2 linked regions of the Magnetospirillum sp. XM-1 genome follow. The protein of the gene in region 1 interacts with the protein of each later gene in a pairwise test. Links are inferred from orthologs where the notes say so. Each region holds a gene or a part of one and is shown in the gene's direction. Other genes may lie near its edges.

Region 1 (14,888 bases):
GGGCCATGGGAGCCGGCGCCGGTCCCAGCACCTGCACGCCCTCGGCCCGGGGCGCCGCCTTGGCCAGAGTGCGGGCGTAGGACTCGACGATCCCGACATCGGGACCCGACAGGATCAGGGCAGCGAGGCGGCCATAGGGCGGCATGCCGGCGGCGCGGCGCAACTCGGCCTCGCGGGCGATGAAGGCGTCGCGCTCGCCCGAGCGCAGCGCCCGCATCACCGGATGGTCGGGCTGGTAGGTCTGGAGCAGCACGCGGCCCGGGCGCTCGGCGCGCCCCGCACGCCCCGCCACCTGGGACAGCAGCTGGTGGGTGCGCTCGCCCGCCCTGAGGTCTCCACCTTCCAGCCCCAGGTCGGCGTCGACCACGCCCACCAGGGTCAGCATGGGGAAGTGATAGCCCTTGGCGACGATCTGGGTGCCCACCAACAGGTCGATCTCGTGGTCCGAGACCCGGCGGACGAACTCGGCCGCCGCGTGGGGGCCGGTGCAGGTGTCCGACGTCATCACCGCGATGCGGGCATTGGGGAACAGCAGGGCGGCTTCCTCCGCCACCCGTTCCACGCCGGGGCCGCAGGCGGCGAAATTGGCCTCGGCCTCGCATTCCGGGCATTTGGGGGGCAGGCGGATATGGTGGCCGCAATGATGGCAGACCAGCCTTCCAGCCGATCGGTGCTCCACCAGCCAGGCGGTGCAATGGGGGCATTGCAGCCGGTGGCCGCAGGTGCGGCAGAGCGTCAGCGGCGCGTAGCCCCGGCGGTTGAGGTAAAGCATGGCCTGCTCGCCCGCCGCCATCACCTCCTCCAGCGCCTCGACCAACTGGGGCGACAGCCAGCGGCCCCGAGGCGGCGGATGGCGGCGCAGGTCCACGGGCACGATGTCGGGCAGCACCGCGCCGGCATGGCGATCGGGCAGGTGGACCAGACGATAGCGACCGGCCTGGACATTGGCGAGGCTTTCCAGCGAGGGCGTGGCCGAGGCCAGCACCGCCGGGAAATTCCCCAGCCGGGCGCGCACCACCGCCATGTCGCGGGCGTGGTAGCAGACGTGGTCTTCCTGCTTGAAGGCCTGGTCGTGCTCCTCGTCCACCACGATCAGGCCCAGATTTTGGAACGGCAGGAACAGGCCCGATCGGGCGCCCACCACGATGGCGGCCTCGCCCGAGGCCACCGCCCGCCAGGTCTTGCGCCGCGTGGAATCGCCCAGGTCGGAATGCCACAAGGCGGGCTTGACCCCGAAGCGTTTGCGGAAGCGCTCCAGCCACTGGGCCGACAGCGCGATCTCGGGCAGCAGCACCAGCACCTGGCGGCCGGCGGCCAGGCATGCCGCCACCGCCTCGAAATACACCTCGGTCTTACCCGAACCGGTAACGCCGTCGATCAACTGCACCGAGAAGCCGCGATCCAGGGCGTCGACCAGGGCGTCGGCCGCCTCCTGCTGGGCCGGCGACAGCAGGGCGCGCTGCTGGGCGAGGTCGGGGGCTAAGAAAGCGGGGGGGGGTGGCAGTTCGACGGTTTCCAGCACGCCGGCCTCCACCAGTCCCTTGACCACCGCCGGCCCCACCCCGGCCTCGCGGGCCAGGTCGGCCGCCGACAGGGGCGGCAGGCGACCGGCCGCCTCCATCACCTTGCGCCGGGCGGGCGTCTCCTTGAACGCGGGAATGATTGCGGCGAGGCGAAGTGCCAGATGGGGGGCGGCGGGCTCCAGGGCCGAGGGCACGCTCATGGCCATCTTCAGCACCGCGCCGGGGGGCGCCAGAGTGTAGGACGCCACCCAGTCGACGAAGCGCCGGGTCACCTCGGGCAAGGGGGGCGCAGGCAGGCGACGGGCCACCGGGCGCAGCTTTCCCATCTCGACCTTGCCGTCGCCCGCCCCCCAGACCACCCCGGTCACCAGACGGTTGGCCAGCGGCACCTCGACGAACTCGCCCGGGCGTAGGGGCTCGAACCCCACGGCGTAATCGTAGGCTCCGCCCAAGGGCAGGGGCAGCATCACGGCGACGCGCTGACCTGGATTGAACAGGGAGGGGGTTGAAGTGGCGGACATGGCGTGCATAAGCTACGGAACAAGGGAGAACCAGGGAAGGGATATTGGTTATGGCGCGCAAGCGCGACGACGCCGCGTTGCATCTGCCGCTGCCCGACGAACGGCAGGTCATGGCATTCCTGCAGGCTCATCCCGACTTCCTGGTCCGCCACCCCGACCTGCTGCTGTCGCTGTCGCCCCCGTCGCGCTGGGCCGAGGACGACGGCGTGCTGGACATGCAGGTGTTCATGATCGAACGCCTCAGAGACGAGGTGGAGCGGGTCCGGGGCGCCGCCGAGCACCTGATCCACACGTCGCGCTCCAACATGTCCATCCAGACCCGCACCCATCGCGCCGTGCTGTCCATCCTGGGCGCCGAGAACATGGCCGAACTGGTGGAGGCGGTGTCCGACGACCTGCCGGCCCTGCTGGACGTGGACGTGGCAACGCTGTGCTTCGAGAAGACCGAGGAAGCGCTGCCCGAACTGATGGCGCCCGGCATCCTCACCTTGGCCGTGGGCACCGTCGCCCAGATCATGGGCGGCGCCGACCGCGACTGCGCGCTGACCGAGGAGATGCCGGGCGACCCCGCCCTGTTCGCCGGCGGCGCCGGCCTGGTGCAATCCTCGGCCGTGGTCCGCCTGTCGCCGGGCGGGCGGTCACCCGAGGGAGCGATGGCGCTGGGCTCGCGCCACGGGCGCACCTTCCACGCCGGCCAGGCCACCGAACTGATCACCTTCCTGGCCCGCGTGGTCGAAGGCTCGGTGCGGCGATTCGTGGGGTAGCTGTCTAGCGAGTGGGGGTTCGCATGGATTTCATGACCGCGGTAAAGACCTGCATCGGCAAGTACGCCACCTTCCAGGGCCGCGCCTCGCGCTCGGAATACTGGTTCTTCGCCCTGTTCAACATCATCCTCAGCATGATCGCCTCGGTGGTCGCCGGCGCTTCGCTGGGCGTGCTGTCGGTGTTGCCCGCCATCCTGATGATCGGCCTGTTCGTGCCCTCGCTGGCGGTGTCGGTCCGCCGGCTGCACGATCTGGGCAAGTCGGGCTGGTGGTTCCTGATCATCCTGATTCCGGTGATCGGCGGCCTGGTGCTGCTGTGGTGGTTCTGCCAGCGCGGCACCGAGGGGCAGAACATGTTCGGCAGCGATCCCTTGTGGACCGCGCTGATTCCCGCGCCGTAACCCGTCACGGGCCATGCCGCCGACCCCCATCCATTTCGCGGCCAAGGCCGACCTCGCCCGCGCGGTGGAGTCATGGAAGCAGTGGCTGGGGGCGGAAAAGCGCGCCTCGGGCCATACGCTGGACGGCTATGGCCGCGATCTGGCCGCCTTTCTGTCCTTCCTGACCGCGCATCTGGGGGCCGAGCCCGATCTGGCCGCCCTGACCGGGCTGGGAGCGGGGGATTTCCGCGCCTTTCTCGCGCGGCGCACCGAGGACGGGCTGGGGCGTTCCTCCCTGGCCCGGCTGATGAGCACGCTGCGCGGCTTCTTCAAGTTCCTCGACCGCCATGGGCTGGTCCACAACCCGGCCATCACTGCGGTGAAGTCGCCGCGCCCGCCCAAATCGGTGCCGAAGCCGCTGGCCCCCGACGAGGCGCTGGAAGCCTTGGCCAGCGCCGGCGAGCTGCATGACGAGCCCTGGCTGGCGGCCCGCGACGTGGCGCTGTTCACCCTGCTCTACGGCGCCGGGCTGCGCCTGGGTGAGGCCCTGTCGCTCCTGCGCTGCGACCTGCCCCGGGGCGACACCATGGTGATCACCGGCAAGGGCAACAAGCAGCGCGTGGTGCCCGTCCTGCCGGTGGTCCGGGATGCCATCGCCGATTACCTGAAGCGCCTGCCCTATCCCGCCGATCCCGACATGCCGCTGTTCCTGGGCGCGCGCGGCGGCCCGCTCAATCCCGGCGTGGTGCAGCGCCAGATGCGCCGCCTGCGCCTCTTGATGGGCCTGCCCGACACCGCCACGCCGCACGCGCTGCGCCATTCCTTCGCCACCCATCTGCTGGCCGGCGGCGGGGATTTGCGGACCATCCAGGAATTGCTGGGCCATTCCTCGCTGTCCACCACCCAGCGCTACACCGAGGTGGATTCCGCCCGTCTCACCCGCGTCTACCAGGGCGCCCATCCGAGGGCCAAGGCATGAGCCTCGTCATCTCCTTCGACCTTCCGGCCGAGGCCGACACCATCGCCTTGGGCCGCCGGCTGGCCGCCCTGGTGCGCCCGGGCGACGTGATCGCGCTTTCGGGCACGCTGGGCACCGGCAAGAGCACCCTGGCCCGCGCCCTGATCCGGGCGCTGACCGAGGACGACGAGGAGGTGCCCAGCCCCACCTTCACCCTGGTGCAGCAATACGACGCGGAGGCGGGGCTGGTCTGGCATTTCGACCTCTATCGCCTGGAGAAGCCCGACGACGCCCTGGAACTGGACATCGAGGAGGCCTTCGCCGAGGGTATCAGCCTGATCGAATGGCCGGACCGCCTGGGGCCGCATCTGCCGCGCAAACGCCTGGACGTTTCGCTGCAACAGGGTGAGGCCGGGCTGGGCCGCCACGCCACCCTGACCGCCTATGGCCCCTGGGCCGAGCGTCTTGGAGATTTCCTGCATGAGTGACCGCGAGGATTTGATCCGCTCCTTCCTGACCAAGGCCGGATGGGGGACGGCCCAGCGCGGCCGGCTGGCCGGCGACGCCAGTTTCCGCCATTACGACCGGCTGGTGCGAGACGGCCGCCCGGCGGTGATGATGGACGCCCCGCCGCCAAAGGAGGACGTGCGGCCCTTCGTGCGCATCGCGCGGCACTTGAAGGCGCTGGGCCTGTCGGCCCCCGAACTGCTGGCGGTGGACGAGGAGAACGGCCTGTTGCTGCTGGAAGACCTGGGCGACGGCACCTATACCCGCCTGCTGGAAGGCGGCCATGACGAGGCGGCGCTGTACGCGCTGGCCACCGACGTGCTGGCCGAGATCGCGGCGCGGCCCGACGCGCCCCTGCCCGGCACGCCCCCCTATGACGACGAGAAGCTGCTGACCGAGGCCTGCCTGCTCACCGACTGGTACATGCCCGCCATGGCCGGCAAGGATACCGACGCCGAGGCGCGGGCCGAATACGTGGCGATCTGGCAGCGGCTGTTCCCCGTCGCCCGCATGGTCCCCGACACATTGGTGCTGCGCGACTTCCACGTGGACAATCTGATGCTGCTGGACCGGCCCGGCCTCGCCGCCTGCGGGTTGCTGGACTTCCAGGACGCGGTGATCGGGCCACTCACCTACGACCTGATGAGCCTGCTGGAGGATGCGCGCCGCGACATCGACCCGGTGATGATCGAGATCATGAAGGGCCGCTTCCTCAAGCGCTTCCCCAACATCGACCGCGCCGTGTTCGAGGCGTCGTGGGCGGTGATGGCGGCGCAGCGCCACGCCAAGGTGATCGGCATCTTCACCCGGCTGTGCAAGCGCGACGGCAAGCCCGGCTATCTGGTCCACATCCCCCGCGTCTGGCGCCTGCTGGAGGGGGCGTGCCGGCATCCGGTGCTGGCGGAGCTGACCCGATGGCTCGACCGCCACATGCCGAAGGAAGCCCGGGGAGTGCCCAGCCCCCAGGAATCCAAGCCATGAGCGCCCACATCACCCACGCTATGGTGCTGGCGGCGGGATTGGGCCTGCGCATGCGGCCGATCACGCTCACCACACCCAAACCGCTGGTCAAGGTGGCGGGACGCACCATGCTGGACCGGGCGCTGGACCATGTGGCCCGCGCCGGCATCGACGACATCGTGGTCAACACCCACTGGCTGGCCGACAAGGTGGCCGAGCATCTGGCCGGACGGGGCGACATCACGCTCTCGCACGAGCCGGAGCTGCTGGAAACCGGCGGCGGCGTGGCCAAAGCCCTGCCCCACCTGGGCCATTCCTCGTTCTTCGTGGTCAACAGCGACATCATCTGGACCGACGGCGAAATGCCGGCGCTGGCCCGCCTGGCCCGCATGTGGGACCCGGACCGCATGGACGCCCTGCTGCTGCTGCAGAAAGTCGGGGACGCCGTGGGCTACGAGGGCAAGGGCGACTTCTCGCTGGACGCCGCCGACGTGCCCCACCGCCGGGGCGAGGCGCCAACCGCCCCCTACCTGTTCTCCGGCGTGCAGGTGCTGCACCACCGCCTGTTCGAGGGCGCGCCCGAGGGCAAGTTCTCGCTGAACGTCCTCTACGACCGGGCGGCGGCGGCCAAACGCCTGTTCGGACTGGTCCACGACGGCAAGTGGTACCACGTGGGAACGCCCGAGGCCCTGCCCGAGGTCGAGCGCCTGCTCTTGCCTCCACGGGTATGACAATTCGGTTGGGGGTCATTTGGCCCATTGCCCCCCGGCCCCGCCTCGGCTAAAAGATTTCGTCGTCGCAACGAATGAGTGGATTGATGGGCGTTACCCTGAAACCGGTGCAAGCTCTCGACCTCTGGCGCGGAGCCATCGTCGAAAGCGTCCGGCGCGACGCCCCCGACCTGTCGGCCCGCCAGATGGCGCTGCTGCTGACCGTCTATCTCACGCCCCCGCCCCACACGGTGCGCGGCCTGGCGACCACGCTCAACATCTCCAAGCCGGCCATCACCCGCGCGCTGGACAGGCTGACCGAGTTCGGCCTGGTCAAGCGCAAGGTGGACGACCAGGACCGCCGCTCGGTGCTGATCCAGCGCACGGTCAAGGGCTCGGTGTTCCTGCGCGAATTCGGCGACATCATCGTCGCCGCCGGCACGGACGCGGCCGAGGCGGGCTGAGATACCGCCTGTCATTCCGAGGCAAAGCCGAGGAATCTGAGTCTGTCGCGATCCAGCCAGTTCGGAAACAGCAGACCAGAATGAGATCCCTCGCATTGCTCGGGATGACAAACTGATTATGTGGAGAGAGGGTGGGAGACCGGACACGACCCGGACCGGAAATCGTTACGGCTGCTTCCTTCCGGACCTGACCGGGTTGGCGACGGGTCCGTCCATGCCGATCTCCCGGCGCGGACCATAAGAGCAACCGGCGGCCCATTGCAAGACCGATTCGAGTCATGACCCGCATTCTCGCCGTTCTCGGCCCCACCAATACCGGCAAGACCCATTTCGCCATGGAGCGCATGCTGGCCCATGCCAGCGGCATGATCGGCTTTCCGCTGCGCCTTTTGGCGCGCGAAAACTACGACCGCATCGTGCGGCTCAAGGGCGCGGCCCAGGTGGCGCTGATCACCGGCGAGGAGAAGATCGTCCCGCCGCACCCGCGCTGGCTGGTCTGCACGGTGGAATCCATGCCGCTGGACCGCCGCGTCGCCTTCCTGGCCGTGGACGAGATCCAGCTCTGCGCCGACCCTGAGCGCGGCCACATCTTCACCGACCGCCTGCTGCATGCCCGGGGCGAATCCGAGACGCTGTTCCTGGGCGCCGAGACCATCAAGCCGCTGATCCGCCGGCTGGTGCCGGGTGTCGAGTTCATGAGCCGGCCGCGCTTTTCCCAACTGACCCATGTGGGGGCCAAGAAGCTGGGCCGCCTGCCGCCACGTTCGGTGCTGGTGGCGTTCTCGGCCGCCGAGGTCTATTCCATGGCCGAGTTCGTCCGGCGAAGCAGAGGCGGCGCGGCGGTGGTGCTGGGCGCGCTTTCCCCCCGTACCCGCAACGCCCAGGTGGGCATGTACCAGGCGGGCGAGGTGGATTACATCGTCGCCACCGACGCCATCGGCATGGGGCTGAACATGGACGTGGACCATGTGGCCTTCGCCGCCCTTCGCAAATTCGACGGCCGCGCACCGCGCCCGCTGGAACCCACCGAGATCGCCCAGATCGCCGGGCGCGCCGGGCGGCACATGAACGACGGCACCTTCGGCACCACGCTGGATGCCGGGACCATCGCGCCGGAAATCGCCGAACAGGTGGAGACCCACCGCTTCGATCCCCTGAAGACCCTGTTCTGGCGCAATTCAGACCTGCGCTTCGCCTCGGTCCCCGCTTTGCTGGCCAGCCTGGACCGGCCGCCGGACAAGCCTGGGCTGCTGCGCGCCAGGGATGCCGACGACCAGCTGGCGCTGGCCGCGCTGGCCCAGGACGAGGAGGTCGTCCGCCTCGCCAACCACCCCGAGCGGGTGAAGCTGCTGTGGGAGGTCTGCCGCGTCCCTGATTTCCGCAAGGTGATGGACGAATCCCACACCCGCCTGCTGGGCCGCCTGTTCCGCCATCTGGCCGCGCCCAGGGGCAGGCTGCCCACCGACTGGCTGGCCGAAAACATCAAGCGCATCGACCGCACCGACGGCGAGCTGGACGCCATCGTCCAACGCATCGCCAACATCCGCACCTGGACCTATGTGTCGCATCGGACCGACTGGGTGGCGGATTCGGCCCATTGGCAGGAGGTGACGCGGGGCGTCGAGGACCGCCTGTCCGACGCGCTGCACCAGCGCCTCACCAACCGCTTCGTGGACAAGCGCACCGCCGTTCTGGTGCGGCGCATGCGCGACGACGGCGTCATGGAGTCCGAGATCGGGCCGGGCGGCGAGGTTCGGGTGGAGGGCGAGTATGTGGGACGCCTCAAGGGCTTTTGCTTCGAGGCCGACACGGCGGAGACGAATGCTGCGGCGCGGACCATGCAGGCCGCCGCCATGCGCGCCCTGGGGCCTGAGGTGGAGCGCCGGCTGGCGGCGGCCCTGGCCGACCCGCCCGAGGCCTTCGACCTGGGGCCGGGCGGCGTGGCGTGGCGCGGCGAGGTCCTGGCCCGCCTTGGTCCCGGCGCCGATGCCCTGCATCCCCAGGTGGAGGCGCCGCTGGGCGACCTGCTGCCGCCCAAGGGGCGCGAGCGCCTGCGCAAGAAGCTGGGCGAGGTGACCGGGATCTGGCTGGCCGCCCGCCTGCCCTCGCTGTTCCGCCTGGCCGGCGCGCCGCTGGCGGGTGCGGCGCGGGGACTGGCCCACCAGTTGGCCGAGGGGCTGGGTTCCATGCCGGCCGACGCATCCCTGGTCCGCTCGCTGTCCAAGGAGGATTCCCTGGCGCTGGCGCGCCTCGACATCCGGGTCGGGCGGCACGGCCTGTACATCCCCGCTCTTCTGAAGCCCAAGGCGCAAGCCTTGCGCGCCCTGCTGTGGAGCGTCCACGCGGAGCGTGCCGCCCCCGACATTCCCGGCCCCCGCCCGGCGGTGATGACAGCCGACGGCGCGCCGCCCGCCTTCTACGAGGCGGTGGGCTATGGCGTCCTGGGCAAGGTCGCCATCCGCCGCGACGTGCTCGAGCGCTTCGCCGCCCTGGCCCGCGCTTTCGCCCATCACGGCCCCTTCCAGCCCGACCACGAGATGCACTCGGCCTTGGGCCTTGGCATCGACGCCACGGAAAAAGCGCTCGAAGCCCTGGGCTATGTCCGCTCAGAGGAAGGGTTCAGGACAGGCAAAAAACCCCGGCGCAAGGCGCGGCCGGAAAAGCCCTCGGACTCGCCCTTCGCGGTGCTGAAGACGCCACGTTGAGGCGCCTCCTGTCACAGCCTTGTCACGGCATGGTCTCAGGCCATGTCACAGGACCCCGGCTATACTCGCAGTATCGGAATTGAGGCACAGGAGGCCGCAATGATTACGAAGAAGATCGCGACCGTAGCGCTGCTGTGCGTTGCCCTGCTCGGCACTTCGGCCTGCTCGAACATGAACACCCAGGCGCAGCGCGCGCTGTCGGGCGGCGCCATCGGCGCGGCGGGCGGCGCCGGCATCGCCTATATCGCCGGCGGCCCGGTCATCGGCGCGGCCCTGCTGGGCGGCGCGGCCGGCGCGGCGGTCGGTGCGCTGACCACGCAGAACGGGAAATAAATGAGTGTCGCGGTGAAGGCTTCGGCCTTCACCGCGCCTCGCGTCACGCGAACAGGTACGGCACGAAGGAGCGGTTGTTCTCGTCCACGCTGATATGGCTGCCGATGGGCGGAAAGGCCCGCTGGCGGCAATCGTCGCGCTCGCAGATGCGGCAGTTGACGCCGATGGGCACCGCCGCCTGTTCCGAGGCGAGGTCCAGGCCGGCGGAATAGACCACGTCGGCGGCGTAAGCCGTCTCGCAGCCCAGGCCCACGGCGAAATGGCGGTCGGGTCGCAGGAACGAGCCGCCGCGCTTCGATACCGTGCGGGCCACGCAGATATAGGAGATGGAATCGGGCATGCGGGCCAGCTGCACCAGGATCTTGCCCGGCCGGGCGAAGGCCTCGTGCACGTTCCACAAGGGGCAGGCCCCGCCGAAGCGGGTGAAGTGGAAGCGCGTCGCCGAATGCCGCTTGGTGATGTTGCCGGCCATATCGACGCGGACGAAGTAGAACGGCACGCCGCGCGCGCCGGGGCGCTGCAGGGTGGACAGGCGATGGGCCACCTGCTCGAAGCTGGCGCCGAAGCGGCTTTGCAGCTGCTCGATGTCGTGGCGCAGCAGCTTGGCCTGGTTGGCGAAGGCCATGTAGGGCATCACCAGGGCGCCGGCGAAGTAATTGGCCAGCCCGACCCGGCAGATGGAGCGCGCGTCGTCCGACGACAGCTTGGCGCCGGCCACCACCTCCTCGATCAGTTCGTGATAGGCCAAGAGCGCCACCTGATGGGCCAGCTGGAAGGTGCGGCTGGGCACCGACAGCAGCGCCGACAGCGACAGCGAGCCCGCGCCGGGCTCGAAGGTGCGCATGCCCGCCGTGTCGTCCTCGGCGACGATACGCACCCGCACGCCGTGGCGGTTCTCGAGATAGGCCACCAGGTCGTTGTGCATCTGGCCCAGGCGGAAGCCCTCGGCCTCGACCAGCGCCTCGGCGGCCTCGTCCAGGCTGCCGAAGTAGTTGTTGCAGTAGTAGAAGAAGTCGCGGACCTCCTCGTAGGGGAAGTGGGCATGGCCGCCCCGCTCTTCCCCCGTGGCCGAGGACAGGTTCTCGGTCAGCGACTGCATGCGCTCGTCCAGCTGGCGGAAGGTCTGGTAGAGCGTCAGCACCCGTTTCGCCAGCTCGGGCGAGGCCGACGCCGCGTTCCTGAGCTCCGACAGGCCGATGGAGCCCGAGCCGAACACCGGATCGTTCAGCGCCTCGCGCAGGTCGGCGACCAGACGGGATTCCTCGTCCTCCACCAGGGTGGCGAGGTCCACGTCCAAGACCTTGGCGATGCGCAGCAGCACCGGCACGGTCAGCGGACGCTGGTTGTTTTCGATCTGGTTGAGATAGCTGGGCGACACCTCCAGCAGCGCGGCCAGCGCCGCCTGGGACAGCTTCTTGCCGTCGCGCAGCCGCCGGAGCTTGTAGCCGAGAAACAGTTTCTTGTTCATGACCATAGGTTATAACCGCCCCCGCCGATCTTCGCAACCTTAGCAACTTTACAGGGCCGTGTTGCGAAGACCTTCGCAACACCGCCCTTTTCCCCGCGACTCCTGTTGCCACCCATGGGGCTTTGCGAATACACCCGACGCCAATGTCACTCTGCCCGCCGGAGGCCCGCGTCCATGCACGAAATCATTCAGCAGCTCGAGGAAAAGAGGGAAGGCGCCCGTATGGGCGGCGGCGAGAAGCGCATCGCCGCTCAGCACAAGCGCGGCAAGCTCACCGCGCGTGAGCGTATCGAGCTTCTCCTCGACCCCGATTCCTTCGAGGAATGGGACATGTTCAAGGAGCATCGCTGCACCGATTTCGGCATGGATTCCGAAGACAACATGATCCCCGGCGACGGCGTGGTCACCGGCTACGGCACCATCAACGGCCGTCTGGTCTTCGTCTTCTCCCAGGACTTCACCGTGTTCGGCGGCTCGCTGTCGGAAGCCCACGCCGAGAAGATCTGCAAGATCATGGACAAGGCGGTGCAGGTCGGCGCCCCGGTGATCGGCCTCAACGATTCGGGCGGCGCCCGCATCCAGGAAGGCGTCGCGTCGCTGGCCGGCTATGCCGAGGTGTTCCAGCGCAACGTCATGGCATCCGGCGTGGTGCCCCAGATCTCCATGATCATGGGCCCGTGCGCCGGCGGCGCCGTGTACAGCCCGGCCATGACCGACTACATCTTCATGGTCAAGGACAGCTCGTACATGTTCGTGACCGGCCCGGACGTGGTCAAGACCGTCACCCACGAGACGGTGACCGCCGAGGAACTGGGCGGCGCCATGACCCACTCCACCAAGTCGGGCGTCGCCGATCTGGCCTTCGAGAACGACGTGGAGGCGCTGCTGCAGCTGCGCCGCTTCATGGACTTCCTGCCCAGCTCCAACCGCGAGAAGCCCCCGGTGCGCCCCACCAATGACGGGCCCGACCGCATCGAGACCAGCCTCGACACCCTGATCCCCGACAATCCCAACAAGCCCTACGACATGAAGGAGCTGATCCTCAAGGTCGTGGACGAGGGCGACTTCTTCGAGGTGCAGCCCGGCTATGCCGGCAACATCATCGTCGGCTTCGCCCGCATGGAAGGCCGCACGGTGGGCATCGTCGCCAACCAGCCCATGGTTCTGGCCGGCTGCCTGGACATCTCGTCCTCCATCAAGGGCGCCCGCTTCGTGCGCTTCTGCGACGCCTTCAACATTCCGCTGGTGACCTTCGTCGACGTGCCCGGCTTCCTGCCCGGCACTTCCCAGGAATACGGCGGCATCATCAAGCACGGCGCCAAGCTGCTCTACGCCTATGCCGAATGCACGGTGCCCAAGATCACCGTCATCACCCGCAAGGCCTATGGCGGCGCCTATGACGTGATGAGCTCCAAGCACCTGCGCGGCGACGTCAACTTCGCCTGGCCGACCGCCGAGATCGCGGTGATGGGCCCCAAGGGTGCGGTGGAGATCATCTTCCGCAGCGATATCGGCGATGCCGAGAAGATCGCAGCGCGCACCGAGGAATACCGCCAGAAGTTCGCCAATCCCTTCATCGCCGGCCATCGCGGCTTCATCGACGACGTCATCATGCCCCGCAACACCAGGAAGCGCATCTGCCGCTCGCTGGCCATGCTGAAGGACAAGGACGTCAAGAATCCGTGGCGCAAGCACGGCAACATTCCGCTGTAAGGGGGACGATCGCATGTTTTCCAAGATTCTGATCGCCAACCGCGGCGAAATCGCCTGCCGCGTCATCAAGACCGCGCGCAAGATGGGCATCAAGACGGTGGCGGTCTATTCCGACGCCGACAAGGACGCCCTTCACGTCTCCATGGCCGACGAGGCCGTGCATATCGGCCCGGCGGCCTCGGCCCAGTCCTATCTGGTGGTCGACAAGATCGTCGATGCCTGCAAGCAGACCGGCGCCCAGGCCGTCCATCCCGGCTACGGCTTCCTGTCCGAGAAGCGCGAGTTCCAGGAGGCCCTGGCCAAGGCGGGCATCGCCTTCATCGGCCCCGACGCCCACGCCATCTTCGCCATGGGCGACAAGATCGAGTCCAAGAAGCTGGCCCGCGAAGCCGGCGTCAACACCGTTCCGGGCTATCTCGGCGTGATCAAGGACGCCGACGAGGCGGTGAAGATCGCCAAGGAAATCGGCTATCCCGTCATGCTGAAGGCCTCGGCCGGCGGCGGCGGCAAGGGCATGCGCCTGGCCTGGAACGACGCCGAGGCCCACGAGGGCTTCATCTCGGCCACCAACGAGGCCAAGTCGTCCTTCGGCGACGACCGCGTCTTCGTGGAAAAGTTCATCGAGCAGCCCCGCCACATCGAAATCCAGGTCCTGGCCGACGGCCAGGGCACGGTGCTGTACCTGGGCGAGCGTGAATGCTCGATCCAGCGCCGCCACCAGAAGGTCATCGAAGAGGCGCCGTCGCCCTTCCTGACGCCCGAGACCCGCAAGGCCATGGGCGAGCAGGCCTGTGCGCTGGCCCGCATCGTCAACTACAAGTCGGCCGGCACGGTGGAGTTCATCGTCGGCGGCGCCACCGGCGAGTTCTACTTCCTGGAGATGAACACCCGCCTGCAGGTGGAGCATCCGGTCACCGAGATGATCACCGGCCTGGATCTGGTCGAGCAGATGATCCGCGTCGCCTATGGCGAGAAGCTCTCCATCACCCAGGACGACGTCAAGCTGAACGGCTGGTCCATGGAGGCCCGCGTCTACGCCGAGGACCCCTTCCGCAACTTCCTGCCGTCCACCGGCCGTCTCACCCGCTACCAGCCGCCGGCCGAAAGCCAGCACGTGCGCGTCGACACCGGCGTCTACGAGGGCGGCGAGATCAGCATGTTCTACGATCCCATGATCGCCAAGCTGATCACCTACGGCCCGACCCGCGACGCCGCCATCGCCCACATGCGTCAGGCGCTGGACGAGTATTACATCCGCGGCCTGTCCCATAACATTCCGTTCCTGGCCTCGCTGTTCTCCAAGGAGCGCTTCGTCAAGGGGGCGCTCACCACCAACTTCATCGCCGAGGAATACGCCAACGGCTTCCACGCCAACGACCTGCCGGCCGATGATCCGACCGTGCTGATCGCCGTGGCCGCCGCCGCCAACCGCCGCATCGCCGAGCGCGACATCCGCATCTCCGGCCAGTTCCCCGGCCACGAGATGAAGGCGGGCGACGAGTGGGTGGTGGTGATCAGTGGCCAGTACCACGACATCGCCGTGCGCCCGGCCGAGAACGGCTTCGCCGTGACCATCGGCGGCGAGACGGTGGACGTCAAGACCGACTGGCAGATCGGCGAACCCCTGTTCCGCGCCGTGGTCGATGGCCGTCCGGTGTCGGTGCAGATCGAGCGGGTGGGGTCGGGGCTGCGCCTCGCCCATGCCGGCTCGCGCGCCGACGTGCTGGTGCTCACCCCGCACGCCGCCAAGATGAACAAGCTGATGCCCTTCAAGGCGCCGCCGGACATGAGCAAGTACCTGCTCTCGCCCATGCCCGGCCTGCTGGTCAAGCTGCTGGTCGAGGACGGCCAGGAGGTCAAGGCCGGCGAAGCCCTGGCGGTG
Region 2 (14,791 bases), 1.7 Mb from region 1 along the record:
GCACAGCGCCGAGCCCTTGACGATCGGAATGTCGTCGCCGGGGAAGTCATACGAGCTCAGCAGCTCGCGCACTTCCAGCTCGACCAGATCCAGCAGCTCGGGATCGTCGACCATGTCGCACTTGTTCATGAACACCACCAGGGCGGGCACGCCGACCTGACGGGCCAGCAGGATGTGCTCGCGGGTCTGGGGCATGGGGCCGTCGGCGGCCGACACCACCAGGATGGCGCCGTCCATCTGCGCCGCGCCGGTGATCATGTTCTTCACATAGTCGGCGTGGCCGGGGCAGTCCACGTGGGCGTAGTGGCGGTTGCTGGTCTCGTACTCGACGTGGGCGGTCGAGATGGTGATGCCACGGGCCTTCTCTTCCGGCGCCTTGTCGATCTGGTCGTAGGCGGTGAAGGTGGCGCCGCCGGTCTCGGCCAGGATCTTGGTGATCGCCGCGGTCAGCGAGGTCTTGCCATGGTCAACGTGACCGATGGTCCCGATGTTGCAGTGAGGCTTGTTGCGCTCGAATTTAGCCTTGGCCATTTTTCAACCCGTCCGATCGCGGCGCTGCCGCATGTGTCAAACCATGGTCCCGGTCGGGTACGGCGGCGGGGAGTGGAGCGGGTGAGGGGAATCGAACCCCCGTCATCAGCTTGGAAGGCTGTTGCTCTACCATTGAGCTACACCCGCCAGATCGTCCCGCTGGGCCGCACCGCCTGGTGCTCGACCTGAAGAAACCGTTCCCCGTCATCCGGCCCGAACCGGGGCACCCGGCCCTATTGGGGAGGATATTTGGTGGAGGGGGGAGGATTCGAACCTCCGTACTCATAAGAGGGCAGATTTACAGTCTGCTGCCATTAACCGCTCGGCCACCCCTCCACACCGTCATCCGGTTTTTGCCGGGGCGACGGGAGGGCTGTACTTATGGGAATTTCCGGGGGCTTGTCAATCCGAAAAGAGCAGGTTAAATGCCGATGCAACAGGAGAGCCCCATGAAAAAGAGAGACGAACGCAATCGCCCCCACGCCCAGGGCAAGGGAAGGCCCCAGCAAACCCCGCGTGGTGGAGGCGGAGGCGGCGGTTCGTCCATCTGGCTCTACGGCATTCACGCGGTGACTGCCGCCCTGGCCAACCCCGAGCGGCGCGTCCGCCGGCTGGTGGCGACGGCCGAGGCGGCCAAGGCCCTGCCCCCCTGCAAGGTGCCGGTGGAAGCCATGGACCGGGCCGACATCGACCGGCTGGTGGCGCCGGGCGCCGTCCACCAGGGCGTCGCCCTGCTGGTCGAGCCCCTGCCCGCCGTCACCATCGAGGACGTCATCCGCAGCGCCGAGATGGCGTCTTCCGCCCTGGTGCTGGTGCTGGACCAGGTCACCGATCCGCACAATGTCGGCGCCATCCTGCGCTCGGCGGCGGCGTTCGGCGCCCTGGCGGTGGTGGCTCCCGACCGCCACGCCCCCGACGAGACCGGCACCCTGGCCAAATCCGCCTCGGGCGCGCTGGAGCGCATGCCGCTGGTGCGGGTCACCAATGTGGTCCGCGCCCTGGAGGACCTGAAGAAGGGCGGCTTCTGGACCGCCGGTCTGGCCGCGGACGCGCCGAAGACCCTGGCCGAGGCCAAGCTGTCGGGCAAGGTGGTGCTGGTGCTGGGCGCCGAGGGCGAGGGCATGCGCCGGCTCACCCGCGAGCATTGCGACCATCTGGTCCGCCTACCCATGTGCGGCGAGATGGAAAGCCTCAACGTCTCCAACGCCGCCGCCGTGGCGCTTTACGAGATGCGGCGCGAGGGATGATCCCCGTCTGGCTCCTGGGCGTCGGGCAGATCGCCGTCGCCTTCGCCGCCGTGACCCTGGTGGGACGGCTGGTCCTGGCCGGACGCTTCGGCATGGGCGTGCAGGCCCTGGCCGGCTGGGGGGCGCTCTGCCTGCTTCTGACCCTGTGGGGGGTGCTGACGCCGCTCTCGCTGCGCATCCCCGCCACGGGCTTCCTGGCGGCCGCCCTGGCCGCCCTGGTCCTGACCCGGCGCCTGGCCTGGCGCGAGGACCTGGCCGAGGTCGGCCGCCTGCTGCCGCTCGCCCTGCCGCTGCTGGCGGTGCTGGCCCCCATGGAGCCGTCCCAACTGGACGTCTTCGCCCTGATCCTGCCCAACAGCGCCTATCTGTTCGACCACGGGGTGTTTCCCACCGCCGCCGGCCCCCTGGCCCATTCAGACGCCCCGGTCGCCCCGTACAACGTCGCCCTGCTGCCGTTTCTGGGCTCCCTGGCCGGCGGAGGCTTCGCGCCCGCCGGCATCGCCCAGGCCACGGTCTGGCTGCATCTGCCCGCCGCCCTGATGCTGGGCCGCGCCTTGAGCGACGGCCGGCGCCCCGGCTGGGGCATGGCGGCGTTCGGATTGCTGTTGGCCACCGCCATCAATCCCGGCTTCGTGCCGCGCGTCTCCTTCGCCGGCTACGGCGAGGCGCCGCTGGCCATCACCCTGATGGCCGCCCTGTGGCTGGGATCGCGCCTGCTGGAAGCCAGGCAGCCCGAGCCCCGCCTGCCGACCGCCCTTGCCCTGGTGCTGGCATCGCTGATCGCCGTCAAGCAGCAGGGGATCGGCCTGTTCCTCTCCCTGGGCCTCGCCGGCCTGCTGATGGGTCTCGGCCAGCCGCGCCAGCAATGGTGGCCCCGCCTGCGGCCGCTGGTGCTGGCCGCCCTGCCCGCCCTGGCGCTGTACCTGGCGTGGCGTGCGCATGTCGTCCTGCGCTTTCCCACCGGAGAACTGGTCAGCGACGTGAAGGGCGCCTGGCGCGACGCCCACCTGGTGGAGATCCTGCGCGACATGGCCTGGGTCGCCAAGAACAAGGCGTTCCAGTTCGGCCTGTTCGCGGTGGTGATCGGCCTGGCGATCAGACCGCCCGCGGCGACATCGGCTATGACCCGGACCATGCTGCGGCTCACCGCGCTGACCATGGCGTTCTTCACCCTGTTCCTGATCGCCACCTATCTCCTGCATTTCGGTCGCGAGCATTCCTATTTCCGCTACAACACCCAACTGTCCCTGGCGGCGCTCCTGGCCCTGGTCATGGCGGCGCGCGACCTGGCACGAGGACGCCCCGCGCCGCCGCCCCTGGTCCGGCGCCTGCTGGCCGGCACCGCCATCGCGCTGATGCTGGGCACCCCGGTGGCCGCCGAAATTCTGCTGCGCTTCGACCGCGACCAGCCCCAGCCGCAATTGCGCTTCCTGGCCCGCGGCCTGGCCGCCGAGATTCCCTCCGACGCCCGCATCGCCCTGATCCTGCCCGGGGACAATTCCACCAGCGGCATGGCCTTGGAATCGCTGCTGCGCAACACCCATCCCCGCCGGCCGGATCTGACCGTGACCCACGTCCAGACGCCGACCAGGCGGACCCTGGCGGAAATGGAGGCGAAGGGCTTTACCCTGGCGCTGGTGTCGTGCACGGATTCGGCCGCCCCACTGGGACTTGGCCCCGACCTGCCGGCCCGTTCCGCCCTGCTGCTGCGGCTGGAGGGGGAAACCTGGAAGCCGGTGCGGACCTGGACCTATCCCGCCACGGGCAAGCGCGGCAAATGGGGCTGGACGAATTTCATCGCCGAGGAGCCGTTCTGCATGGGATTGGAGTAATCCGTTCCCCCTTGCGAAGGGCGGAGTTCGCCTCTAATTTCCCCCCGACGCCGGTTTAGCTCAGCTGGTAGAGCACCTGATTTGTAATCAGGGGGTCACGGGTTCGAACCCTGTAGCCGGCACCAAAAATTTGATGCATTTCAACACACTAAGAAGGCCCGATCTCGCGATCGGGCCTTTTGCTTTCCCTCGTCCTCAGGAAGTCCCCCTATTGCCCCCGTTGGGCAGAGGATCGGCGGACGCGAGGTTAGCTGGCCGCCTCCAGGGCCACATCCTCATCCACGATCGCCTGCATGTTGAACTTGGCGACCAGACCGGCCAGCGTGGCGTTCTCTGTCATCTCGTCGTGTGGGATCAGGACATAGCGCCAGGGCTTGCCGCCATAGGAGGCCGCATGCCGGGTGGCGTAGCCGACCCAGGTTCGGGCGGCGGTGGCCTTGGCCTGCACCGTGTCATCGGTCATGTCCTTGCGGGCCTTGATCTCGACGATCAGCTTCTCGGTGGCGGTCTCCACCACGAAGTCCGGCTCGTATTTTTCGTGGCGCCGGTACTCGATCTGAAACTGCTTCGGCCCAGGCTTCACCCAGCGCTCCACCTTCGGCTCGTGGGTGTCGATCAGGACCGCGAATAGGCGCTCCTCGTTCGACTGGAAAGACTGGTGCGGGAAGACGCACTTGGTGAAGCCGTCGAAGACATGCTTCCTGGTGTCGCCAGCCGGCACCACCGGCTTGCGGAAGTCCCGAACTGCCTTGGGGTCCGTCACCTTGAAGGCGAGCGGCTTGAGCAGGGTGAAGCCTTTGGACACCTTGCCAACGTAGCGCGTCGGCGTCTCCACGTAGTGCGCCATCATCTGGCTGAAGATGGTGTCGGCAAGCATCTTGCCCTGGGTCAGCAGGACGTTCTCGACGTCATCATCCTCGCTGAGATAACCGCGCAGGTGGGCGACCATCTGGCCCGCCAGCTTGTAGAGCAGATCGGCCGTGGCGTCGTAGTCCACCTCGTCGTGGTCGATCAGGTGGGTCACCAGATAGTCTTCGAACCGCTCCTCGCGGCGGTCGGCCAGCGTGCGGGCGATGGTGCGGCGCCGCTCGGTCCGAAGCTCGTGGATGGTGATTTCCATCGACATCGGCTGCGGCGTCAGACGATCCAGGCCGGTAAGATCGAAGTCGGAGAAGCTGAAGGTGACCTCGCTGGTCGGCAGAACCACGATCTCCGGGATCTCGATGGTCTGCTCGGCCACCTTGGTGGTGACGGTGGCGACGATGGCGCCGACATCGGCGGCGGCGATGACGCCTTCCAGGGTGCCCTGGGCCGGGCGAGTGATCTCGGCCACACGCTGGGCGATCTTCTCCTGCACCTCGGGCCTCTTCAACTGGTCGAGGTTGGGAAGCTCGCGCTCCATCTGGCGGATGACCTGCAAGGTTACGTTGGCCACCGTGCGGGCCTCTTGGGTGTCGAAGATCGGCGCCGGAGCAGGCTTATCCGGGGAGGCCTCCACCTTGCTGGTCAAGACGGTCTCCAGCACCGTGGGGGATTCAAGGAGAACCGCCCCTTCCAAGGACACGTCGCCGCCATTGCCGATCTGGACGGCCTTCACCTTGAGCGGCGAACCATCCTCGCGGGCCTGGCGAATCACTTCATCGAATCGGTCATGCGCGATCACCGTCAGGGTGTCGACCGCCTCGACGCCGGTACGGGCGCCGTAGGGCAAGCGCAGGCCACGGCCAAGGGTCTGCTCGGTCAGGATTTCCGAAGCCGAGGCCCGCAGGGGCACGATGGTGTAGAGGTTGGTGACGTCCCAGCCTTCCTTCAGCTTGTTGACGTGGATGACGATTTCGGTCTTGCCGTCCTTCTCCAGTCCAACCAGCTTCTCGGCGGCCTCGTCGCTCTCCTCGCCTTTCAAGGCCGAGTGAACCTCGATCACCCGGTCCTTGTAGCGCCCGCCAAAGAACTTGTCGTCCTCGACGGTCTCTCGGATTTCCCGCGCATGGGCGGTATCCTGGGCCACGACCAGCATGAACGGATGGACCAGCGGGCGCCCGGTCTCGCGGGCATAGATGTCCAGTTCGACCTTCACGTTTTCGTGGGCGTGAACGCCATCCTCCAGCTTGATCCGCTCCAGTTCCTTGGGGCTGACCGAGGACGGGTTGAAGTTGGCGCGGGTGGCAACGGCCGGTTCCTTCACGAACCCGTCTTCCATGGCCTCGGCCAGACCGTACCGGTAGATGACGTTGGCGAAGTCGACGGACTTGGCACCCACGGTCTTGGGCGTGGCGGTCAGTTCCAGACCCAGGATCGGCTTCAGTTCGGCCACCGCCTTCATGCCCGCCTTGGCGCGGTAGCGATGGGCCTCGTCCATCAGCATGACAAGATCGGGCAGACCTGCCAGGTAGTCGAAGTAGCTTTCGCCGATGTATTCCTGCAGGGCCTTGATGCGGCCTGCGTCCTTATTGATCTTGTCGACGTTGAAGATGTTGATGATCACGTCGGCGTCGAACATCTCGCCCTGGCGGCGCAGGCCCTTGCCCTGGTCCCAGTTGTCGCCCGTGACGATGACCGGCGGGTTCTGGGCAAACTCGGCGATGCCCCGGAAGACGTATTTCGCCCCAGTGGGCGACGGTTCCTCGCTGGCGCCACTTTCACCTGTCCGAGCTTATGTCACGCTATACGCACTCCACAGATCTCTCGACAACGGCATCACCCTCGAGCTCTACAACATTGCGCGCAATGAGGTCGGCGGATTGGTGGCGCACCGGATTGACAGCTCTCCCGAAGCCTACGAACGCGATTTTCAGCCCCCACGGACGGCCGACGCCACCTGGGCGACGGTCGAGCGCAGGGAGGTTTCCGCAGCTGCTTTCATCAAGAACAAAATCAAAGACCGCTTCTACAGAACGGCTAATGAGTACCGCGTCGCACGCATCAAGGTGTTGCCGTCGGTCCTCTACTACGATGCAAGTCCGGGCCTGGCGCCTTTTGGAGACCTCCATCAGGTCGAGCGGTCCCGGCGTGAGGGGTGTTCGCCCGTCATGCCGAACCTGAAACTATTGGCAGCGACTGGAAACCCGTACCCCCGCGACCGATTGGACCGGAGTGTCCTAACTAACGAAAGCTATCGGCCGATGGTCGACATAGCATTCCACACATGGGAATTTTTGAAGAAAAGGGGGGGCGTCATCGAGCTTGCATGCCTCGCGGACCACCTTTGGTGCTACGGCATCGGCCGCGATGACCACCCGACACTTTCCATTCCGCAGGTTCTCAACCAGGGCAGCCCGCAGATCGTCAGACGTCCAACAGGGAAGGCCCGTGCGCACCATATGCCCGACACCCTTCGAATCTGGATACCGGGAAGCCAGTTGTGCCAGGGAACGATGCAGGTTCTCCCCCACCTTTACCGGGTTGGAGAACATCGCACGGGCGTATCCAAGCGCCTGATCGAGCACCCCAGCCATCGTCGCGTTGCCGTGGAGCTTGGCTTCCACCACGGTCGGGGTGCCATCAGCTTCGACAAGCGCCACGTCAATCCTGCCCCGACCTAATTGGGCTTCCATCTCCGCTTCTGGCCCCACGCCTTTCACGGGCTCGTCCTGCACCGCGATTTCGCGCCCCAGCAGAAGCCTTGGCCCAGAGAAACGGGGGGAATTTAACAACTCCGGCGCCCCAGCGAGCGCATCTTGAAGACGCTCTTCAAAAGCAAAAGACATGAGATGCATCGCTCCTTCGCCAAAATCCATCGCGTTGCGGTCTGCCATTTGGGCTGGCAAAAGTTCTCACGACGGCGCCCCCCCCCCCCCCGTAAACACCGCACCACCCAACGCTTGCCAGCCCCGAAAGCCGCAGTCCATGCTCGCCTTCTCCGGCGCGGCGAACGCTGTTGGCATCGCGATAATCTTTCCTCCTCAACAGCCCTGGCGGTCCCCGGTTAGTCCTCGGGGGACAGTAGGGGACATAGGTACCCCATGGTATGCAGGGGGGAGGAGTGATGTCGCGGGTCAGTCCTTGCACATCCTCGTAAGCCTTGCCCTCGAGCTCTTCTTCACCGCATGGTCACCCTTGGTTCCGGGACTTTGTAATCAGGGGGTCACGGGTTCGAACCCTGTAACCGGCACCAGAATGCAAGAAAGGGGCGGTCCCGTGGGACCGCCCCTTTTGGCTTTCGGTCCGGCTGGCCGATCCTATTTGCCGGGCTCGACGAATTCGACGGCGCTGGGCTTGACCTCGTCGTCCTTGGGCGTGGCGGTGCCGTGGCCCTCGGCCGCCTTGGACGGTGCGGCGGCGGCGGCCGGAGAGGTCCCGGCGGCGGGGCTGGCGGCGGGAGCGCCGTTCGCCGATTGCCCCGGCGGCGTCGCCCGGCTGTCCTTCTGGCCGTTGAGCGCGGCCTGGATGGAGGCGTTGCGGAACTGGCGATACAGGCTGCGGATGGCGGCGTACTCGTCAATGGAGGTCCGCCGGATCTCCTTCATGGCGTCCAGATGCTCGGTCCTGGTATCGACGATGTCGGCGCCCATGGTGACGTTGTTGACCACCCCCAGCCCCTGGGAGGCGAAGACCGCGCCCGTCGGCTCGGCGAAATAATCGGCGACCCGCGCCGTGCCGTCGCGCAAGCTGGACGGACCGAAGAACGGCAGCATCAGGTAGGGGCCCTCATCCATGCCCCACACGGCGAAGGTAACGCCCATATCGGTCTTGTGGCGCTTGGCCCCGCCGCTTTCGGCCACCACGTCCTGGGTGCCCAGCATGCCGAAGGTGGAATTGATCATGAAGCGGCCCAACGCGTCGGCGGCCGCGGCGGGATTGCCCTGCAGCAGATCATGTCCGGCGGTGTAGGGTTCCTGCAGATTGGCCAGGAGGTTGTGGACGGCCTGGCGGAACCAGGCCGGAAGCGCGTCGCGATAGGCCTCGGCGACGGGCTCGGCGATATTGCTGTCGAGGAACATGTTGACGTCGTAGATGGCCCGGTTGGTCGGTTCCAGGGGGTCGTTGACGGCCTCGGCCTCGGCGCGATCCTCGGGATCCTCGGGCAGCGTCGCGCAAGCCGACACCATCGAGACCGCCATGGCAGCCGCCACGGAAAGCAGACGACGCCTCATCGTAAAAGACCTCCAACCGGTGGAACCCCGGCGGGCACATCCAATGCACACCGCCCCCCGGGCCGGCATAATATCCACTCCGGCCCCGAGGTCAAACGTCATATGGGCAGGGCAAGTCCAGGGCAAAGACCGAACCTCTCCCAAAGACAGAGCGGACCGAAACGGAGATACCCAGGATTCGGGCGATTCGCTCGACAATGGCCAGTCCCAGTCCTAATCCTTGGTCGGCGCGCCGGGTCGGATTGTTCAACTGGTAAAGCTCTTCGAAGATGAACGGCAGGTTTTCCTCGGCGATGCCGATGCCGCTGTCCCAGACTTCGATGCGGATGCGGCCCTGGCGGCGGCGGCAGCCGATGACCACTCCCCCCCGTTCGGTGTAGCGGACGGCGTTGGACACCAGATTGCCCAAAAGGCGCTCCATCAATGTCGCGTCGCTCTCGCAGGCCAGGGCGGTCTTGACCACCCGCAGGCTCAAACCCTTGGCTTCGGCGGTCGGACGGCTGGCGGCGGCCACCTGGTCGAGCAACTCTCCCAGCGGGATGCGGCTGCGGGTCACCGTCATGCCGCCGGCATCCAGGCGCGACATGCTGAGAAGCGCCTTGAGCTGGCGCGACAGCTGATTGGCGCATTGCTTGGCCTTCACCCCCGGTTCGGGCTGGCGCTCGGCCAGGATGGCGCAATACATCTGCAGCGCCTGCATGGGCTGGCTGAGGTCGTGGCTGGCGGCGGCCAGGAAGCGCGACTTGGAGGCCGAGGCGCGCTCGGCCGCCTCCTTGGCCTGACGCAGCTCCAATTCCGTCTGCTTGCGGTCGGTGATGTCGATGGCGGCGCAAATCAGGCCGATGGTCTCGCCCCGGGCGTCGTAGAGACGGCGCGCGATCAGGTCGAAATATTGCGGCCTGGGCATGGCCAGGCTTTGGACCTGCACGTCGCAGCGCACCGAGACGCCCGTCTCGATCACGCCGCGATAGATGGCGCACAGCTGATCGGCCGTGTCGCGGGTGAAAAGGTCGTATTCGGTCTTGCCGATCAGTTCCGCGTCGCCGAATCCGACCTGGCAGGAATGGGCCCAGGTGTAGCGCAGATCCAGATCCAGGGTGAAGGCCACCGAGGTGCCCAGCTCCATGGCCAGGCGGAAGCGCTGCTCGCTTTCGGCCAGGGTCTCCAGCGACACGTCCAGCTGACGCCCGAGGAACTCCGCCAACCGCTCGGTCAGCGACTGCTTGGCGGCGTGGGCCTGTTCGAGCCGCCCCAGAGCGTCGCTCAGGCGGGTCTTGGATTCGATCAGATCGGAAATCTCGGTGAAGGTGATGAGCACGGCCCGGGACTCGCCCGAATCGATATGGATGGGCATCGCCTGCAGCCGGAGCCAGACCCGCTCGCTTCCCCGGAGGATTCCCATCACCATGGGTCCCGCCGGCTGGCCCGTGGTCAGGGCCAATGTGGCGGGATGGTCGGCATTGGTCAGCGGCGGCCCCTCGAAACGGGTGGCGTCCCAATCCTCGACGTTGCAGGTCTTGCCGATCAGGTCCTCCAGGCTTTGGCCGAGAATCCGCGACGCGGCGGCATTGGCGAAGATGATGCAGCGCAGGGCGTCCTGAACCACCACACCCTCGGCCATGGTCGCCAGCAGGGTCCGATGAAAGTCGGTAGTTGCCATGGAGGGCTGCACGCTTGCCTCTCGGGTCGAAGGAACCGGCCGGAATTAGGGCCCCTTGCCATCGGCCGCGTCAAGCCCCCTCGCCGACCGGCCCCGCCGCCGACCGCAAGCCGTGGTGGTTTTACCCCCGGGAAGGTCTCTCCGGCGTCATCGTTGCGATATCCCGACCCGAAACGGTCATGGCGCCGTCATGGATCCGTCGCACTCCACCGCTATTCTCCGCCGCGCCAACGGCAAATAGGGAGAGGTACTGTGGCGGGCGAAAAAGCCAAGCGGCGCGAATGCCGGGACTGCACCTACTGGAGCGGATGGAATTGCACCATCGGCGACGTCTTCACGGAGAAAAAAGAAAGTCGCGGATGCGATTTCTTCATCCGCGACAGTCTGCGATACGCCTTCTTCGCGAAGGTCTGATGCTGGGGCTCAGCTCCCCGCCTTGACGACGGGGACGAATTTCATGTCTTCGACCAGAATGTGGTCCAACAGCCATTCCCGCAGATAGTCGTTCACCCGGATTGCGGCCTCCCGGCTGGGATTGACCATGCATCCTCCCACCAACTCGCCGAGGAAATGGCCGAACTCGGTGTGGGTCAGGGCATGGTCCGCCGCCTCGGCATAGCCCACGCCGGCCATCAGCCTCTCCTCGCGGCTGAAGTGGTAATCGGTATAGTCGACCAGGGCGTCGATGATCATGCCGATCCGCCCCAGGTCGCCGGTACCGTCGAGCATGGCATCTAGATCGTTGATAAGATCCACCAGCCGGCGATGGTCCTCGTCCACCTCGGCGATGCCCGTCTCGTATCGTGCGTTCCACTCGATCTTCATAGGGCCAGATACTTACATACCTAGGACATAACATCAAGCCACCGTAGCGCATGCCGGCCCTGCCCCACCCTGCATGGACAAGCGCGGAAAGGGGGCGCTACCATCGAACATGAGTGAATTCCGCATCTAAGGGCTCTGCATGATTCCCGGGTCTCCCACGCCTTCCGCCGCAGGCGCCGTCAAGGTCATGCTGGTCGATGATTCCGCCATTGTCCGTGGCCTGGTGGCCCGCATCCTGGCCGAGGACCCGGCCATCACGGTGGCGGCCCAGGCCTCCAACGGCGAGCAGGCCATCGCCGCCCTGGCCCGCACTCCGGTGGACGTGGTCGTCCTGGACATCGAAATGCCGGTGATGGACGGGCTGACCGCGCTGCCCGGCATCCTGAAGGCGGTGCCCGGCATACGGGTGATCATGCTGTCCTCGCTGACCCAGCGGGGTGCCAGCGTGACCTTCCAGGCGCTGCGAGCCGGCGCCGCCGACTACATCCCCAAGCCCTCGGCCAGTTCGGAAATGTCGGGAGCGGGCGGGTTCAAGCGCGAGCTGACCGACAAGATCAAGAGTCTGGCGGCGCGCAAGCTGCGCCCCACCGTGACCGCCCAGCCGGCCGCCGCCCTTCGTCCGGCCGCCGCTCCGCCGCCCCGGCCCGCGTCCATTCCGCCATCGGGGCCGGTGGAGGTCCTGGCCATCGGTTCGTCCACCGGCGGACCGCAGGCGCTGTTCGACATCTTCGGCAAGCTGCGGGGAACAAAGCCCCGCATCCCCATCCTGATCACCCAGCACATGCCGCCGACCTTCACCGGCATCCTGGCCGAGCATATCACCCAGACCAGCGGGCTGGTCGCCGCCGAGGGCAAGGATGGCGAGAAGATCGTCGCCGGCCGGGTCTACGTCGCCCCGGGAGGCAAGCACATGCTGGCCGAGCGCAAGGGGGGCGAAATGCTGATCAGGCTGTCGGACGCGCCGCCGGAGAACTTCTGCAAGCCGGCGGTGGACCCCATGTTCCGCAGCGTGTCGGCGGCCTGGGGCAACCGCGCCGTGGCGGTGGTGCTGACCGGCATGGGCAGCGACGGAGCCAAGGGCGGCCGGGTGGTGGCCGAGGCCGGCGGCCAGCTCTATGCCCAGGACGAGGCCACCTCGGTGGTCTACGGCATGCCGGGCGCCACCGCCCAGACGGGGCTGTGCAAGGCGATCCTGCCGCTGGCCGAGATCGGCGATCTGATCCGCAAGCTGGCCGGCTGAGGGGGATGCGGGCGGGACGCCCGCGCTCCCAGGTCGGCTGAGGGATGCGGGCGGGACGCCCGCGCTCCGGCCACGGCCTTTTCCCTTGGAGCGCGGGCGTCCCGCCCGCATCCCCTTTGTCACAGATCGAGCACGCGCCCCACCGCCGCCAGCGATCGGGTCCACAATTCGGCCAATTCCTCGGCCTGGGCGGCGGTGTTCGGATCCTCGGCCCGCGCCGCGTCCTCCACTGCCCGGCATTTGGCGGCCAAAGGCCCCAGATGAAGGCTGGAGGCGGCGCTGGCCATGCGGTGGGCCAGTTGCCCGGCTTCGGCCAGCCGCCCGGCCTGGGCATGGGTGCGCAGCGCCGCCAGATCGGCCGAGGACGAGGAGCGGAACAGCTCCACCAGCCCCACCAGGCGGTCGCGGCCCAGGTCTCCCATGTCCGACAGCAATCCGGGCACGCCCACCAGCCGCGGCTCGGGGGGCGGTTCCGCCGCCCCCTCCCCCAGTTCGCCCAGCAAGCGTCCGATATGGTCGAAGTGGAACGGCTTGGCGAGGCAGCCGCGAATGCCGGCCTCGCGCCAGCGCGCCTCGTCCTCCTTCACCGGATTGGCGGTCAGCAGGTAGAGCGGCGGCGTTCCGGCATCGCCGGGCAGGGCGCGGATGGCCCGGGCGGTCTCGATGCCGTCCATGCCGGGCATGCGCATGTCCAGCAGCACCAGATCGAAGCCGCCTTGCGCCGCCGCCTCGACGCCTTCGTAACCGTCGCGGGCGCACACCACCTGATGGCCGCGCCGTTCCAGCAGACCGGCCGCCACCTCGCGGTTGACCTCGTTGTCGTCCACCAGCAGGACGCGGCAGGGCCGCTCCGCCGCGTTCCGTTCGCCGGACGGCGCCTCGGCGGGGGCGAGCGGCAGGTCCACCCGGAAGGTGGTGCCCTGGCCCGGCAGGCTGTCATAGCCGATCACGCCGCCCATCAGGTCGACCAGACGCTTGCAGATGGCCAGCCCCAGGCCGGCGCCGTCGAAGCGCCGGGCGGCGCCGCTGTCGCCCTGCCAGAATTCGGTGAACAGCTGCGCCCCGATCTCCGGCGCGATGCCGATGCCGGTATCCTTGATCAGGAAGCGCAGAACCTGCCCTTCGCTGGCGGCCAGAGGCTCGACGCCGATCTCCACGCCGCCGCGATCGGTGAACTTGATGGCGTTGCCGACCAGATTGAACAGGATCTGCCGCAGCCGCAGGCGGTCGCCCGCCACCTCGCGCCGCACCCCCGGCCCGAACCGGCACGACAGCGCCAGGTCCTTCTCGGCGGCGCGCGACGCCAGCACCAGACGCACCTCCTCGACGGTGTCGAGCACGTCGAAGGGCTCGACGGCCAGGGTCATGCCCTCGGCGTCCAGGCGGGAAAAATCGAGGATGTCGTTGACCAGCCCCAGCAGCAGCTCTCCCGACGACACCAGGGTCTGGGCGAAGGCCTGCTGGCGCGGGTCCAGATCGGTTTCCAGCAGCAGGCGAGCCATGCCCAGCACCCCGTTGAGCGGGGTGCGGATCTCATGGCCCATCATGGCCAGGAACACCGACTTGGCCCTTGCCGCCTGCTCGGCGCTGTCGCGGGCGTCGCGCAGCACCTCCTCGCCCATCTTGCGCTCGATGGCGTAGCGCACCACCCGAGACAGGATGAAGGCGTCGCCCAGGCCCTTGACCAGATAATCCTGGGCGCCGCGCTTCAAGGATTCCAGGGCGATGGCGTCGTCGTCGTTGCCGGTCAGCACCACCACCGGCAGGCTGGGCGCCGCCTGGGTCAGGGCGTCCAGGGTGGCGATTCCCGACGAATCCGGCACGCCCAGATCGGCCAGCACCACGTCGAAGCTGGAGATGCGGTCCGACAGCCGCTCCACCGCCTGGGCGAGGCGCCCGACCACGGTGACCTCGAAGGACGTGGTCTTGACCCGGCGCAGCATCTGGACGACCAGCCTGGCGTCGGCGGGATCATCCTCCAGCAGCAGGACGCGGATGGGCAGCGTGCTCATGTGGGCAACTGGGCGGTGCCGAACCAGAAATCCCCGATGGAATGGATGGCGGCGGTGAAGGCCTCCACGTCCATGGGCTTGGACACGTAGCTGCTGGCTCCCAGGGCATAGGCCTTCTTGATGTCGCGCTCGGCCCCCGAGGTGGAGAGAATCACCACCGGAATGGAGCACAAGGCGGAATCGGCGCGGATTTCCTCGAGGATCTCGTGGCCGTTACGGCCCGGCAGGTTGAGGTCGAGCAGGATCAGGTCGGGGCGCGGGGCCTGGGAATGGGCCTCGTCCCGGCGCAGGAAGCCCATGGCCTCGTCGCCGTCCTTGACGTGATGCAGGCGGCAGCTATGCCGTGATCGC

Evidence for each region.
Region 2: the proteins of tsaE (region 1) and rlmB interact in binary tests that used the Escherichia coli proteins (3 or more experiments, as listed by UniProt). The link is inferred for Magnetospirillum sp. XM-1 from one-to-one orthologs.

The regions. Positions count from the first base shown.
Region 1 is NZ_LN997848.1:363,279-378,166, forward strand. What follows is about bases 2,924-5,898. They hold tsaE (tRNA (adenosine(37)-N6)-threonylcarbamoyltransferase complex ATPase subunit type 1 TsaE), read left to right. Parts: upstream 2,924-4,163; coding sequence 4,164-4,634; downstream 4,635-5,898. Other genes in these bases: XM1_RS01770 (DUF805 domain-containing protein), read left to right, coding at 2,924-3,209; XM1_RS01775 (tyrosine recombinase XerC), read left to right, coding at 3,223-4,167; XM1_RS01785 (aminoglycoside phosphotransferase family protein), read left to right, coding at 4,627-5,634; XM1_RS01790 (nucleotidyltransferase family protein), read left to right, coding at 5,631-5,898. Outside these bases: XM1_RS01760 (primosomal protein N'), read right to left, coding at 1-2,044; XM1_RS01765 (DUF484 family protein), read left to right, coding at 2,095-2,808; more of XM1_RS01770, read left to right, coding at 2,832-2,923; more of XM1_RS01790, read left to right, coding at 5,899-6,344; XM1_RS01795 (MarR family transcriptional regulator), read left to right, coding at 6,431-6,787; XM1_RS01805 (helicase-related protein), read left to right, coding at 7,066-9,492; XM1_RS01810 (hypothetical protein), read left to right, coding at 9,592-9,825; XM1_RS01815 (short-chain fatty acyl-CoA regulator family protein), read right to left, coding at 9,869-11,299; XM1_RS01820 (acyl-CoA carboxylase subunit beta), read left to right, coding at 11,468-13,006; XM1_RS01825 (acetyl/propionyl/methylcrotonyl-CoA carboxylase subunit alpha), read left to right, coding at 13,020-14,888. UniProt on the Escherichia coli protein: Required for the formation of a threonylcarbamoyl group on adenosine at position 37 (t(6)A37) in tRNAs that read codons beginning with adenine.
Region 2 is NZ_LN997848.1:2,069,103-2,083,893, reverse strand. The notes cover bases 2-2,879. They hold rlmB (23S rRNA (guanosine(2251)-2'-O)-methyltransferase RlmB), read left to right. Parts: upstream 2-980; coding sequence 981-1,778; downstream 1,779-2,879. Other genes in these bases: XM1_RS09675 (hypothetical protein), read left to right, coding at 1,775-2,879; tuf (elongation factor Tu), read right to left, coding at 2-531. In the rest of the region: more of tuf, read right to left, coding at 1-1; more of XM1_RS09675, read left to right, coding at 2,880-3,610; XM1_RS09665 (DEAD/DEAH box helicase), read right to left, coding at 3,858-6,110; XM1_RS09660 (hypothetical protein), read left to right, coding at 6,088-7,152; XM1_RS09655 (VacJ family lipoprotein), read right to left, coding at 7,789-8,703; XM1_RS09650 (PAS domain-containing sensor histidine kinase), read right to left, coding at 8,795-10,363; XM1_RS23930 (hypothetical protein), read left to right, coding at 10,616-10,777; XM1_RS09645 (bacteriohemerythrin), read right to left, coding at 10,787-11,188; XM1_RS09640 (chemotaxis response regulator protein-glutamate methylesterase), read left to right, coding at 11,328-12,428; XM1_RS09635 (hybrid sensor histidine kinase/response regulator), read right to left, coding at 12,548-14,440; XM1_RS09630 (response regulator), read right to left, coding at 14,437-14,791. UniProt on the Escherichia coli protein: Specifically methylates the ribose of guanosine 2251 in 23S rRNA.